One region of the Paenibacillus sp. VCA1 genome, then DNA from elsewhere that is predicted to be linked to it. Evidence: predicted binding sites of a transcription regulator. Region 1 holds the regulator's gene; the other holds the start of a gene.
What was found. Region 1 encodes CtsR, which represses protease genes until heat stress. Its sites were predicted from a motif close to ATGGTCAATAAAGGTCAAACA; they were not measured.

Region 1 (7,751 bases):
CCAGCGCCGATGGTACTTGGACCGAAGGGTCCTGGGAGAGTAGGACGCCGCCAAGCGAAGGACCACTGTTGATGTATAATCGACGGTGGTTTTTTTATTTTGCTGTGAATAATAAAATTGCATGATTAAATAACAGTGGATAACACGCGGCATGATCGCTCAACCCCACACTTTCAAACACATTTTCGTTCACATTGTCCAGGGTTGGCTGTGGATGAACGCGGATCATGCCGGATCATCCACAGCATGATTGGCAATGCCGCCGCAATTTCAATTTTGTACACAAACTTATCCCATCCGTGCACATGCATCCTCCATTTTGCTCGAAATTTCGTCCACAAATTCACAAATTCATCCCCAACATTCACAGGTGTAGCTTCGGTTTTGACCATTAAAGACCGTTTTTGCATTTTGCATCCCAAATCTTGTGGGTAATTCATTGACTTTGCCATGCCCGTTTGACATACTCGATGTGTAATCCACAGCTATTTGCTAATGATTTGTTCATTAAAAGCTTTTCGAATACATAGGCGAGGTGAAATGGGATGGAAATCAGAACATTGAAACCCGAGGAATTCGATGCCTCGATGGAACTGGGCGAATATGCCTTCCAATACCGGGTGACCGCGGAGGAAAAGGAAAAAGCCAGAAAACGGTTTAAGCCCGAGAATACGTGGGGCATTTTTGACGAGGATGGACGTTTAAGCGCCAAGCTGGGCTTGCTGAACGTGGACATTTTCGTCAATGGCAGAAAGATGCCGATGTCCGGGGTTGCGGGGGTAGCTACATGGCCGGAAAACCGCAGGCAAGGGCTGGTTAAACAGCTGCTTACGCACTCTCTTAAGGTCATGAACGAATCGGGCAAGCTGCTGTCCATGCTGCATCCGTTTTCATTTGCGTTTTACCGTAAATACGGCTGGGAAATGTTCAACGATTATAAAAAGTACGTCATTCCGACCGAGAAGCTCCCCGCCAAGCAGGTGACCGAAGGAACCGTTCGCCGCGACGTCAAGGATATTCCCGTTTTGAACCGGATTTATGAAGCGTACGCGAGCCGGTATAACGGTATGATGGTTCGGAGCGAGGACCGGTGGAAGCATGCGATTTTGGGTGACGAGGACCATACCGCCGTCTTTTACGATGCATCGGGAGAACCGCAAGGTTTCCTATTGTATAAAGTCGAAAAGCAGGAAATGGAAGTGCATGAGTTTGTCTGGCTGACGGAAGAATCCAGAAGGGCCTTATGGACGTTTATCTGCAATCATGATTCGATGATCAAACAAGCCGTGCTTGCTCAAATGCCGATGGACGACGGATTGACGTATATGCTGGCGGATCCCCGGATTACGCAGGAAATCCATCCTTTCGGGATGGCCCGAATCGTGAATGTTGCCGGCTTTATCGAGGCGTATGCATTCCAGGGCACCGGGGAGGAGCAGACATGGACGGTTCGGCTCCGGGATCCTTACGCCCCATGGAACGAAGGGAATTGGCGTATTACCGTCTCTCCTGAGGGTAATGCTGCCGTATCGAAAGAAGACGAAGGGGAACCGGCCCAGCTGAGCTGCGACATTCAAACGCTGACAACGCTGATGTTTGGCTACAAGCGTCCCGGCGAATTGGTGAACATGGGCAGATTAGCCGGTGATCCGGAGGCTGCTGCGCTGTTGGAACGGGTCATCCCTGCCGGCCGGACATTTTTGCTGGACTTTTTCTAAAAAATAGTTACTGATCAAGACTTTCCCGCAGCACCGCGGGGGAGTTTTTTTATACAATCTGCTCGATTTGAAACGCCCAACGCTGAATTTCTTCAGCACCCAAGGGATGGAATGGAGCAAAAAGGTCAAAAATGATATCAGATGATTAAACGATGTTCGAAAAGTCAAAGGCGAAAAATACCGTTTGCGGCGTAATTTAAGGCTTGCCCCTTGGCAAAACGCGAGAATGTGTTATAATATAGTCAAAGAAAGTCAAAGTCAATTGCTGATCAAATTTGCATATCCTGTTGGAATCGCACAGTTTATGTATGATCTGAATTGTCTGAAGTTACACTAACCATGCCGCGCTGCATCATATGCAGCCATGGTTGGCCGTTCATTTTATGCGGTTCGCACACCGATCCTTTGGTTAATTTGGTTGTATATCCCGAAGGGGATCGGACGCGCATCTGTAACCGGCTTTCTAATAGCAGTACGGGGATTTTGCCCGTAAACCGGTTTTGGTTTGGCAAAATCCTGAACTAAAGTGGAGGATGAACGATGCGTAATATCTCTGATGTTATTGAACAATATCTGAAGAGTATTTTGCATGAGAGTCCCGACGGGTTGATCGAAATACAGCGCAACGATTTGGCGGACCATTTTTCCTGCGTACCTTCCCAAATCAACTATGTCATAAGCACACGGTTTACGCTGGAAAAAGGTTATCTCGTGGAAAGCAAGCGCGGAGGCGGCGGTTACATCCGGATCAGGCGTATCAGTCTGCCGCAATATTCGGCGCTTCATACTCATCTGCATCAGACGATTGGCGATACCATAGACCAGACGGTCGCGGAAGGGCTCATTTACCAGCTGGAGGAGGCCCGGTTACTGACCAAACGGGAAGCAAACATGATGCGGGCAGCCGTTTCCAGAGAGGCTTTGATGATCAAACTTCCGTACAGGGATGAATTGCGTGCAAGAATCATGAAGGCGATGCTGATTTCTTTGTTAGGCAAATGAGTCTACGGAGAAAAGGAGGTACAGCGATATGTTATGCCAAGAATGCGGCAAAAGACCCGCAACGCTCCATTTCACCAAAATCGTAAACGGCGAAAAAAATGAATTCCACATTTGCGAAACTTGCGCAAGGGAAAAAGGAGAGATGCTCCCCGGTACGTCGGGTGGGTTCTCGATACACAGCTTGCTATCAGGGCTGCTCGATTTTGATTCCGCGGGCAAAGGGATGACCAGCAGCGTCAAAACGCCCCAATCCCTGCGGTGCGAAGAATGCGGAATGACGTATTCCCAGTTCAGCAAAATCGGCCGGTTCGGCTGCAGCTCCTGTTATAAATATTTTGGCGACCGTCTCGATCCTTTGTTCAAAAGGGTGCACGGGAACACCGTCCATGTCGGCAAGGTACCGAAAAGAAGCGGCAGCCGGATTCAATTGAAACGTCAAATCGACGATCTGAAACTCGAGCTTCAGCGGCGGATTCAGCAGGAGGAATTTGAGGAAGCCGCCCAGCTTCGGGATCGAATCAGAACGCTTGAAAAAGAAATGGCAGGACAGTAATGTACGCTTAAGGAGGAATGCGTGATGCCCAATCTCAGGTTTACCGAGAAAGCGCTGAGCGAATGGATGCGGGGGACGGCAAGCGACTCCGATATCGTGATCAGCAGCCGGGTACGGATCGCACGGAACCTGCAGCACATGCCCTTTCCCCTCTTGGCAACGCGCCAGCAGTCGGAGGAAGTGCTGAATCGGCTGGCCAAAGTGGCGGATACACAGGCGATCAAGTCCTTGGGGACGTTTTATACCGTTAAGCTGGATGAGATCGAGCCGATCGACAAAAGGGTGCTGGTCGAAAAACACCTGATCAGCCCAAGCCTCGCGAACGAGTCCCAGAACGGGGCCGTCATGATCAGCGAGGATGAGTCGGTCAGCATCATGATTAACGAAGAAGACCATCTTCGCATCCAATGTCTTTATCCGGGTTTTCAGGTCCGCGAGGCGTGGGAAAAAGCGACGGCCATCGACGACCAATTCGAGGCCGAGGTGGATTACGCTTTTGACGACAAGCGCGGCTACCTGACCAGCTGTCCGACCAACGTGGGGACGGGGCTTAGGGCATCGGTGATGATGCATCTGCCGGCGCTTGTCATGACGCAGCAGATTAACCGGATTTTGTCCGCGGTCTCCCAAGTTGGCTTAACCGTTAGAGGAATTTACGGCGAGGGCAGCGAAGCAATAGGGAACCTGTTTCAAATCTCCAACCAGATCACGCTCGGGCAAACCGAATACGAAATCATCGATAACCTGCACAGCGTCGTGCTGCAGATCATCGAACACGAGAAAAATGCGCGCACGCGTCTCATGAACGATTCCCGTCTTCGCATCACGGACCGGATCAAACGGTCTTACGGCATTTTATCGTACGCGGAGGTCATGGATTCCAAAGAGGCCGGTCAGCGGCTCTCGGACGTGCGTCTGGGGATTGACCTGGGGATCGTACAGGGGCCTTCCATTCCGGTGATGAACGAACTGAACGTTATGACGCAGCCGGGTTTTTTGCAAAAAAAATACGGCCACGACATGAACAGCGAGGAACGCGACATTTACCGGGCAAGGTTGATTCGCGAGACTCTGGCGAAAGCCTGAGCCGAAGATTTAGACTGAAAAGCAAACAAGAATTCGATATATTTCAAACTCATGGAGGTGCAGGAGAATGATGTTCGGAAGATTTACGGAACGCGCTCAAAAAGTGCTGGCACTCGCTCAGGAGGAAGCCGTTCGTTTGGGACATAACAACATCGGCACGGAGCATATTTTGCTCGGGCTGATTCGCGAGGGTGACGGCATTGCCGCGAAGGCATTGATCGGACTTGGCCTCGGACTCGAAAAAATCCAGGATGAAGTGGAAACGCTCATCGGCAGAGGGCAGGAGCAGCCGACCAATATCGCCTACACTCCGCGCGCCAAAAAAGTCATTGAGTTGTCCATGGACGAAGCACGCAAGCTGGGTCATACCTACGTGGGAACGGAGCATATCCTGCTCGGACTGATCCGCGAAGGTGAAGGCGTTGCGGCCCGCGTATTGAACAATTTGGGCATCAGCCTGAACAAAGCGCGCCAGCAAGTGCTGCAGCTGCTTGGAAGCAGCGAGGCGGTATCCAGCCATCACGGCTCCCAGGCTAACGTCAGCACGCCGACGCTGGACTCTTTGGCCCGCGACTTAACGGCCATTGCCAAGGAAGGCAACCTGGATCCGGTGATCGGCCGCAGCAACGAAATTGAACGCGTCATTCAAGTTCTCAGCCGCCGCACCAAAAACAACCCGGTGCTGATCGGCGAGCCTGGGGTAGGTAAAACCGCGATCGCGGAAGGCCTCGCCCAAAAAATCATCAACAACGAAATTCCGGAAACGCTGCGCGACAAACGCGTTATGACGCTGGATATGGGGTCGGTTGTTGCCGGCACCAAATACCGCGGCGAATTCGAGGACCGCTTGAAAAAAATTATGGATGAGATCCGCCAAGCCGGCAATATCATCCTGTTCATCGACGAGCTGCATACGCTGATCGGCGCAGGCGGCGCGGAAGGCGCCATCGACGCCTCGAACATTCTGAAGCCTTCGCTGGCCCGCGGCGAGCTGCAATGCATCGGCGCCACGACGCTGGACGAATACCGCAAATACATTGAAAAAGATGCCGCTTTGGAACGCCGGTTCCAGCCGATTATGGTGGATCAGCCTTCTCCGGAAGAAGCGATTCAAATCCTGTTCGGACTGCGCGACCGTTACGAAGCCCATCACCGCGTGAAAATTACGGACGAAGCGATCGTGGAAGCCGTGAAGCTGTCTGACCGCTACATTTCCGACCGGTTCCTGCCGGATAAAGCGATCGACCTCATCGACGAGGCGGGCTCCAAAGTAAGGCTGCACACGTACACGATCCCGCCGAATCTGAAAGAGCTGGAAAGCCGCCTCGAAGACATCCGCAAGGAAAAGGATTCGGCGGTGCAAAGCCAGGAATTCGAAAAGGCGGCTGCGCTTCGCGACACCGAGCAAAAGATCCGCGAAGAGCTTGAGACCACGAAAAACCAATGGAAAGAAAAACAAGGCCGCACCGACTCCGAGGTGACGCCGGAGGATATCGCGCAAGTGGTATCGAACTGGACCGGAATTCCGGTGCGCAAGCTGAAGGAAGAAGAGACCGAACGCCTGCTGAACATGGAGAATATTCTTCATGAGCGCGTCATCGGCCAGGAAGAAGCCGTCAAGGCTGTCAGCCGGGCTGTACGCCGCTCCCGCGCAGGGCTGAAGGATCCGAAACGTCCGATCGGATCGTTTATTTTCCTCGGTCCTACCGGGGTAGGTAAAACCGAGCTGGCCCGCGCGCTCGCGGAAGCGATGTTCGGCGACGAAAATGCGGTAATCCGCATCGACATGTCCGAATACATGGAGAAACACTCCACGTCGAGACTGGTCGGAGCGCCTCCGGGATACGTCGGATACGAAGAAGGCGGCCAGCTGACCGAAAAAGTGCGCCGCAAGCCGTATTCGGTAGTGCTGCTCGACGAGATCGAAAAGGCGCATCCTGAAGTATTCAATATTCTGCTGCAGGTGCTTGAAGACGGACGCCTGACCGACTCCAAAGGCCGCGTGGTCGATTTCCGCAACACGCTGATCATCCTGACCTCCAACGTCGGGGCGGAAGCGATCAAACGGAACTCCACGCTCGGATTTACGGCGGTCAACGATGCCGGCGCCGATTACAACAACATGAAGGACAAAGTGATGGGCGAGCTGAAGAAAAGCTTCCGTCCGGAATTCCTGAACCGGATCGACGAAATTATCGTCTTCCACTCGCTGGAAGAGAAGCATATCGCCGAAATCGTTTCGTTGATGGCCGAAGAGCTGCGCAAACGGCTGCGTGAATACGACGTGGACTTCACGCTGACCGACAAGGCCAAAGCGTTCCTGGCGAAGGAAGGATACGATCCGGCCTTCGGCGCCCGTCCGCTGCGCCGCGCGATTCAGAAGCATATCGAGGACCGCTTGTCCGAAGAGCTTCTGACGGGCAAAGTGTCCAAGGGCGATTCGCTTGTGATCGATGAAGAAAACGGCGAACTGACGGTAAGAAAAGCAGACAACGTGTCGGCAACGTCCTAAGAATAAAAGAAAATAAAAATATGGTTTAATGTAGGGGGATTGACTCGCCGCTGATCATGAGCGGCAGGTCAATCCCCTTTTTAGATGTCGAATGTACAAGTTTGGCTCATACGTTCTATTTTTCTTGCAGATCGTCGAAAGACGCTCTGAAACACATGTAAACTTTTTGCAAATACTTTACGATAAAACTTAATAAATGGTAAAATTAAAATAATGCCAATTTTCTGAGTGATCGACAAATTCAGACAAAATCCATCACCAACAAGGAGAGGTCATGGCTAAAACAAAAACGAAATTTTATTGCACGGAATGCGGCTATGAAGCTGCCAAATGGTATGGTAAATGTCCCGGTTGTCAAGCTTGGAATACCATGGTGGAAGAAACTGAAAGCGTCATTAAAACGCAGGGAATGAATTCTCCGCTGTTTCATAGTAAAGAAAAGGCGCTTTCGATCATAGATATAGAGAGCAGCAATGAAGCGCGCGTGCACACCGGTATCGGCGAATTGAACCGCGTCCTTGGCGGCGGGATCGTGCCGGGCTCGCTCATTTTGGTCGGCGGAGACCCTGGGATCGGGAAATCGACGCTGCTGCTGCAAACCTCGCATGCATTAACGACATCCGGTCTGCGTGTTCTCTATATATCCGGCGAGGAATCGGTGCGGCAAACCAAACTTCGCGCGGATCGGCTCGGGGCGTTGTCTCCGGAGCTGTACGTGCTTTGCGAGACGAACATGGATCTGATCGAGGAAGCGATCAACAGCATTCAGCCTCAGTTTCTCGTGATCGACTCCATCCAAACCGTGTACATTCCCGAGGTGACAAGCGCACCGGGCAGCGTGGCCCAGGTGCGGGAATGCACAGCCCGGTTTATGCGCGTT
Region 2 (7,751 bases), on a different contig from region 1:
TCGTCATCGACCAATACGGCTACACGGGCGGAGCCCATGGCAGCACGGTGCGCGAAGGCCTGACCTTCTCCCTGAAGGACGGCAAGCAGCTCAGCCTCGGCGATGTGCTGAAGGCGGCGCCGGATTACAAGCAGAAGCTCGACAGCATGCTGAAGCAAAAAACGAAGGAAGTCAAATTCAACGACGTGACGGCAGGGCTGAACGAAAAGCCGGATTTCTATCTGAAAGAAGGCGGTTTTGCGATCTTCTACCAGCAGTACGAAATCGCGCCTTACGCGGCGGGCATTCCGACGTATGCCTTCAGCTTCGGCGAGGTGCTTCCAAAAGGAACCGACCCGTTTGCGGCGTTCAAATAACGGCTTAAAGTCTCGGGAAAGGCGGTATAGGGGATCTTCCTTGCCGCTTTTTTGCATCCGTGTGATCGTCGTGAAAGTTAACTCTTATATATTAAAACAGCCCGCCATGCATTGCATGGCGGGCTTTGTTATAGGAATTATACGTTAAAAATGAAGTCCTCATCCGACAGCGGCTCGATGTTGATCGCACGAACGTAGCCGTTGCCTTTTTTCGAGAAAAAGTCGTGCTGCTTCGTATGCGTGCTGATGCCGTTGAACACGATCGGGTTGATCGGCTCTTCCGGAAAATGAGGCTCGAAGCCGAGGTTCATCAGCGCTTTATTGGCGTTATAACGGACATAGGTTTTGACCTCTTCCTGCAATCCGATCGGAGCGTACAAGGCGTCCGTATAGACCACCTCGTTCTGATACAGCGTCTCCAGCAGCTCATACAGCTCTTTTTGCAGCTGAGCTTGTTCTTCAGGGGTGAACGTCTGGAACAGCTCTTGAGCGAGCAAGCCGACGTACAGGCCGTGGATGCTCTCGTCCCGGATAATGAGGTCGATGATTTCGCCGCTGCTTGTCATTTTGCCTTGGCCTGCGAGGTAGAGCGGATAGAAGAAGCCGCTATAGAACAGGTAACTCTCCAGGAATACCGAGGCGGCCATCGCCCGGTACAGGTCCTGAGCGGAGTTGATGTTTTTGTACCAAGACTCGATTTGTTTGGCTTTGAACTGCAGCTGCTCGTTTTCTTCAACCCAGCGGAAAATCGCGTCGATTTCCTCCGTCGAAGCGAGCGTCGTGAAGATGCTGCTGTAAGATTTGGCGTGGATCTGCTCCATCATCGACATGAAGCCGAGCACAGCCTTGCGCTGCAGCCCTTCCACATGCTCCAGGATCTTCGGCATGCCGACGCCGCCCTGCAGCGTGTCAAGCAGTGTCAAGCCGCCGAGGACATGTTTGTAGACCGTGCGCTCGTCGTCCGTCATTTTGATCCAGTCCATTTTGTCGTCGGACAGCGGGATTTCGTCGTCGGTCCAGAACTGCATAATGTTTTGCTGCCAGAACATCAACGTAAAATCGTCGTCCGGCCGGTTCCAGTTTACTGCTTTCATTAGGCGATAGCTCCTTTATATTAAGAAGGCAACGAGGGACCCGAGGTCCCTGCGATTGCCTTGCCGTATGATCAATTTTTAGACAGCGCAGCTTGTGCACTCTTCGATGGACAGCTTTTTCGTCCGGGTGTAATAAAGCGATTTGAGGCCCTTTTGGGCGGCGTATACGTAAAAACGGGACAGTTCGCGGGTCGACACGGTGCTGTTGACATGCAGGACGGTGGAAATGCCTTGGTCCACGTGCTGCTGAATCGCGGCGATCATGTCGATCAGGCGGAACTGGTCGATGTTATAGGCGGATTTGTAATACCACTGCGTTTCCGCGCTCAAGAACGGCATCGGATAATACGTCGTCGAGTTTGCGTATGTACGCGTTTCGATGTGCTCGACGATCGGCATGACGCTGGAGGTTGCGTTCTGGATGTACGAAATGCTTTGCGTCGGCGCGATCGCCAAACGGTAGGCATGGTACAAGCCGTATTTCTGCACTTGCTCCTTCAGGCGGGCCCAATCCTCCGGCGTCGGGATTTCGATGCCTTCAAACAGCTGCTGAACCCGTTCAGACGTCGGACGGAAGTCCGTCTCGAGGTACTTATCGAAATAAGTGCCTTTCGCGTATTCGGATTTTTCGAAATCTTTGAATGTCTCGCCGCGGTCGCGGGCGATTTCCATGCTTTTTTCGATGGAGTAGAAGTTCATCATCATGAAAAACGTGCTGGCGAACTCTCTCGCTTCGGCGCTTTCGTAGGCGATTTTGTTTTTCGCCAAGTAACCGTTCAAATTCATGGCCCCAAGTCCGACGGAGTGCAGCTCGCGGTTGGCGCGTTGTACGCCCGGGGCGTTTTCGATTTTGGACAAGTCGCTGACCACGGTCAACGCTTCGATGCCGACATGGACGGAATCCTTCACTTTTCCCTGCTCCATGACGTTGACGATGTTCAGCGAAGCCAGGTTGCAGCTGATGTCGCGGCGGATGACGTCTTCGATGCCGTAGTCGTTGATTTCCGACGTCTCCTGCAGCTGGAAGATTTCCGTGCACAGGTTCGACATTTTGATCTGGCCGATATCTTTCAGCGCATGCGCCCGGTTGGCGTTCGTTTTGTTCACGATGTAAGGATAACCGGATTCAAGCTGGGTGGAAGCGATCTTCGTCAGCATGTCGCGCGCGCTCATGACCGTCTTTTTAGTGATCTGGTCATTGGCGAGGAGCTCGTCGTACATCGTGTCCATATCAAGGTCGTCCAGGTGTTTGCCGTAGGCCTTGTAAACGGAATAAGGCCCGAATACGACAAGCGGCTTGTTTTGAGCGGCAAGCTCGTAAAATTTGTTCGGAATGATGAGTCCGATGGACAACGTTTTGATTCTCAGTTTTTCGTCGGCGTTGATTTTTTTCGAATCCAGGAATTCAATGACGTCCCAGCCGAAAATGTTGTAGTATCCCGCGCCGGATCCTTTGCGCTGACCCATTTGGTCGGCATAAGAAAAGGCATCCTCCATGAGTTTGAGCACGGGCATGATGCCTTTAGCCGCTCCGGCTACCCCTTTGATCGGCTCTCCGCGTCCGCGAAGCTTCGACAGGTTCACCGCCACGCCGCCGCCGATTTTGGACAGCTGCATGCAGGTTCCGAGCACGTAGTTGATCGAGTTGAGGGAATCGTCCATTTCCAGAAGGAAACAGGATACCAGCTCGCCGCGGCGGCTCTTGCCCGCGTTCAGGAAAGTCGGCGTCGCCGGCTGCAGGCGCTGGTCGATCATCGCTTCGGCGATCCGGAGCGCTTTCCCGCTGTCCCCGTCCCCAAGGTGCAGGGCGACGATGGCGACCCGGTCCGGATACTGCTCGAGATATTTCGTTTTGTCGTTCGTCTTCATCGCGTAGTCCTTGTAGAACTTCGAAATCGCCATGTAGGACTGGAACTGGAAGTCGCTGCTTGCCGTGAGGTTAAATACGGCCTCGACTTCTTCGTAGGTGTATTTTTCAAACACGTTTTCGTAGTAGTCGTTGTCGATCAGGTAATCGAGCTTTTCCCGGAGGGAACCGAACTTCATCGTGTCCTTTTCGACTTCCTCCATAAAGGCTGCGACCGCTTCTTTGTCTTTGGAAAGCTGAAAATAACCGTCAGCCCCCCGCTGCATCAATTCGTTGTTCAATTCAATATGTTTCAATGCTCCGCACCCTTTCAACAAAAGTTTCTATATCCTGCGTTGTTCCCGACAGCTCGAATTTCGTGAGGACCGGAACATCGTACATCTCGGAGATCGTGTCCGCGCTTTTGGCAAAACGGGGACCCCAGTTGCGGTTGCCGCTTGCCGATACGCCGCGCAGCATGTTGCTGTTGCGGGTCAGGAAGGACTTCACCTTCTCGGGAACCTGGCCGAACCCGGTCGTATAGGTCACGAGCACGTAAGGCTCGTTGATCTCTTCCTTCTCCGCGATCGAAACGCTCCGCATATTCAGCTTGTTTATGAAACGTCTGACGTTCCCCGTTTTGGAATCGTAGACAACCAGCATACTCTATCACTCCTACCGATTCTTTGCAAAAAAAACGACGCTGCAACCTTAATGAATGCAAGTCGTAATAGGCTATTTATGATGTTTTGGATCAATATGTAGTTGATAAATTGAATTTTACATCAATATCTTGGGTTCGTCAATGGACAAATGAGGATTTGCCTATGAGAAAGGTTGTGCTAGAGTACGTAGAATCGGCGGCGTGACGCGGCAAAAAGGGGCTCCCGAAAGATCCAAAAAAGATCTTTTAGGAGCCCCTGAAGCTGCTATATCTAGATATGGTGGTTAGACGCCTTGAACCGGAGGATGCTCGAGCACTTTATCGATAATGCCATATTCAGCTGCATCCTGCGCGCTCATGAAGTAGTCGCGGTCGGTATCCCGTTCGATGCGTTCCAGCGGCTGTCCCGTGCGTTCGGCAAGAATGCGGTTCAGCGTGTCGCGCATTTTCAGGATGCGGCGGGCGCGGATTTCGATATCCGTTGCTTGTCCTTGAGCACCGCCGAGAGGCTGGTGAATCATAATTTCGCTGTTCGGCAGCGCGTAGCGTTTGCCTTTCGCGCCGGCGTTCAGCAGGAACGCGCCCATGGAAGCGGCGAGACCCACGCAGATGGTGGACACATCCGGCTTAATGTATTGCATCGTATCAAAAATCGCCATGCCGGCCGTAATGGAGCCGCCGGGGCTGTTGATGTAGAGGTGGATGTCCTTATCGGGATCTTCCGCAGCCAGGAAGAGCAGCTGGGCAATGATCGAATTGGCTACGACGTCGTTGACATCGGATCCCAGAAAAATAATGCGGTCTTTCAACAGTCTGGAATAAATGTCGTAGGCGCGTTCGCCGCGGTTGCTTTGTTCAACGACCATAGGTATATAACTCACGTGGAAAACCTCCCTATTTAATGGATTAATTGCAACTATTCTATACTTACTGTTACCGTAATAACCCCATGATAAACAATTTCAAACAAAAAGTCAAAGAAAGTCAAACTCGAGGGTAAAAAAAATAGCCGTTGATTGGCTTTGGTCTTAAAGGTTAAACATATGGTAGATGCTTCATTAATAATATGGCGCGCCCGCGAGGAATTGAACCTCGATCTCAGGCTCCGGAGGCCTGCGTCATATCCATTGGACCACGGGCGCATATGTCAAACATGCTTCAGTCGGACTGCGGCGGGTTATCCCTCGTACATTCCGTACAGCAAGTGTTATTATACGATAAGCCGCGCAGAAATGCAAGAGGCATTTTGAAACGTCGGATAGCCGCCTGCCGCCGCCGTATAAGCCGTATAAGAGGAAAGAATAATGTGAAGGATAGACGGTGGACTACTTGCAACAAGGGGTGAAATTGAGTAGAATATAAGTGGGACTTAAATCGTTACCGTGGGACGTTTTAAGGCCAGGGGCAGGAGAGAAGGAAGTTGAAGTTGCGGGAGTGGAGAGCAAATGCGGAGAATATTAGAGATACAAAAGCAGCTTCTGCCTGATCTCATGGACGTGCTCAAGACAAGGTACACCATCCTCCATCAGATCATGCTCTCGGAGCTGATTGGCCGGCGAACGCTGGCGGCCTCGCTGCATATGACCGAGCGGGTGCTGCGCGCGGAGACGGATCTATTGAAAGCCCAAGGGCTTATCGAAATTGAAAGCTCCGGCATGAAGATCAGCGAAGCCGGGCGAAAGCTGCTGGACGAGATGGGCCCGATGGCCGAGGAACTGTTCGGACTGAATGAGCTGAGCGAGAAAATCCGCCGTACATACGGCCTGAGAAAGGTTGTCGTCGTGCCGGGGGATTGCGAAGCATCGCCGCTGACGAAGCGCGATCTCGGGCGCGAAGGGGCGAAGGCGCTGCTCGGCGTCATGAATCAGGAGGACACGGTTGCCGTCACGGGAGGTTCCACGTTGGCCGCGGTAGCGGAAGAGCTCAATCCGCATGCTTCCGCGTCGATGAAGAACAGCTGGTTCGTTCCGGCTAGGGGCGGACTTGGCGAAAGCTTGGAATTCCAGGCGAACACGATCGCTTCTACGATGGCCAAACGCGTAGGCGCCCAATACCGGCTGCTGCATGTCCCCGATCTGCTTAGCGATGACGCATATCAATCGCTGGTGCAGGACCGCAATATTCAGGAAATCGTGGACGTCATCCGGCGATGCCGCATCATTGTGCACGGCATCGGCGACGCGATGGAGATGACCCGGCGCAGGAGGCTGGATCCGGCCGCGGCGCAGGAGATTCAGCGCGAAGGCGCGGTAGCGGAGTCTTTCGGCTATTATTTTAACGAGCAAGGCGAAGTTGTTCACCGCATGATTACGCTGGGCCTCCGGCTGGAGGACATCATCCGGACGGAGATCGTGATCGGGATTGCCGGCGGGAAAGACAAGGCGACCGCCATTCATTCCGTGCTGAAGTTCGGGCATGAGGATATTCTCGTGACGGACGAAGCGGCGGCCGTCGAGATTTGCAGGCAGATCGATGAGCAATCGTAAGCTCGGCATTGTTTCGTTATCAACACAGGCGCAAGCCCGCCTGTTTTGAATAAATAATGAATGTTTCGGACGGCTGCGGCCGACCTGCAAACATTCACAAAATAAGAACTTTGGGAGGACTATTCAATGAGTGTAAAAGTAGGCATTAACGGTTTTGGACGTATCGGACGACTCGCTTTCCGCCGCATTCAAAATGTGGAAGGCATCGAAGTTGTGGCAATCAACGACTTGACTGATGCTAAAATGTTGGCTCATTTGCTTAAATATGACACGACGCAAGGCAAATTCGACGGAGACATCGAAGTTCATGACGGCTTCTTCAAAGTAAACGGCAAAGAAGTTAAAGTTCTCGCGAACCGCAACCCTGAAGAGCTTCCTTGGGGCGAGCTTGGCGTTGACATCGTTCTGGAGTGCACAGGCTTCTTCACGACGAAAGAAAAAGCTGAGCTTCACCTGAAAGGCGGAGCGAAAAAAGTCGTGATCTCCGCTCCTGCTACAGGCGACATGAAAACGATCGTTTACAACGTCAACCATGAAACGCTGGACGGATCCGAAACCGTCATCTCCGGCGCTTCCTGCACAACGAACTGCCTGGCTCCAATGGCTAAAACGCTCAACGACAAGTTCGGCATCGCATCCGGTCTGATGACTACGATCCATGCTTACACCGGCGACCAAAACACCCTGGACGCTCCGCATCCAAAAGGCGACTTCCGCCGTGCGCGCGCCGCTGCCGAGAACATCATTCCAAACTCCACTGGCGCTGCAAAAGCAATCGGTCTGGTTCTTCCGGAACTGCAAGGCAAACTGGACGGAGCCGCTCAACGCGTGCCTGTACCAACAGGTTCCCTGACCGAGCTCGTTACCGTTCTGAACAAAAAAGTAACGGCTGACGAAGTCAACGCAGCTATGAAAGAAGCGTCCGACCCAGAAACTTTCGGTTACACCGAAGACGAAATCGTATCTTCCGATATCAAAGGCATCACGTTCGGTTCGCTCTTCGACGCAACTCAAACCAAAGTGCTGACAGTAGGCGACCAACAACTGGTGAAAACCGTTGCTTGGTACGACAACGAAATGTCCTACACGGCTCAATTGGTTCGCACATTGGCATACTTCGCAAAACTGGCTAAGTAAGACCGGCCGGTCAAGCGGAATATATGGAGCGGAAACAGAACCTTTGTTTCCGCTCTTTGTAAATTGCATGCGGCAAATCCGGAAGGAAGCCGACTTTCGGATTTTCGCGTCATGCCCATAAACGAAGTAAAACGATTTGGATAGAGACGACGGAGAGTTTGGATAGAT

Region 2: clpP (ATP-dependent Clp endopeptidase proteolytic subunit ClpP) is a predicted target of CtsR. The motif match lies at 4,931-4,951, and genes of this name have one in related genera.

The regions. Positions count from the first base shown of each region.
Region 1 is NZ_JAVLSX010000019.1:274-8,024, forward strand. It holds rRNA gene rrf (5S ribosomal RNA) at 1-56, shown strand, start outside; gene RJP21_RS28105 (GNAT family N-acetyltransferase) at 546-1,718, shown strand; gene RJP21_RS28110 (CtsR family transcriptional regulator) at 2,259-2,720, shown strand; gene mcsA (protein-arginine kinase activator protein McsA) at 2,749-3,273, shown strand; gene mcsB (protein-arginine kinase McsB) at 3,298-4,359, shown strand; gene clpC (ATP-dependent protease ATP-binding subunit ClpC) at 4,427-6,871, shown strand; gene radA (DNA repair protein RadA) at 7,146-7,751, shown strand, end outside.
Region 2 is NZ_JAVLSX010000001.1:40,118-47,868, forward strand. It holds gene RJP21_RS00230 (PdaC/SigV domain-containing protein) at 1-356, shown strand, start outside; gene nrdF (class 1b ribonucleoside-diphosphate reductase subunit beta) at 494-1,450, opposite strand; gene nrdE (class 1b ribonucleoside-diphosphate reductase subunit alpha) at 1,529-3,613, opposite strand; gene nrdI (class Ib ribonucleoside-diphosphate reductase assembly flavoprotein NrdI) at 3,600-3,959, opposite strand; gene clpP (ATP-dependent Clp endopeptidase proteolytic subunit ClpP) at 4,245-4,841, opposite strand; tRNA gene RJP21_RS00255 (tRNA-Arg) at 5,028-5,102, opposite strand; gene RJP21_RS00260 (sugar-binding transcriptional regulator) at 5,406-6,446, shown strand; gene gap (type I glyceraldehyde-3-phosphate dehydrogenase) at 6,573-7,583, shown strand.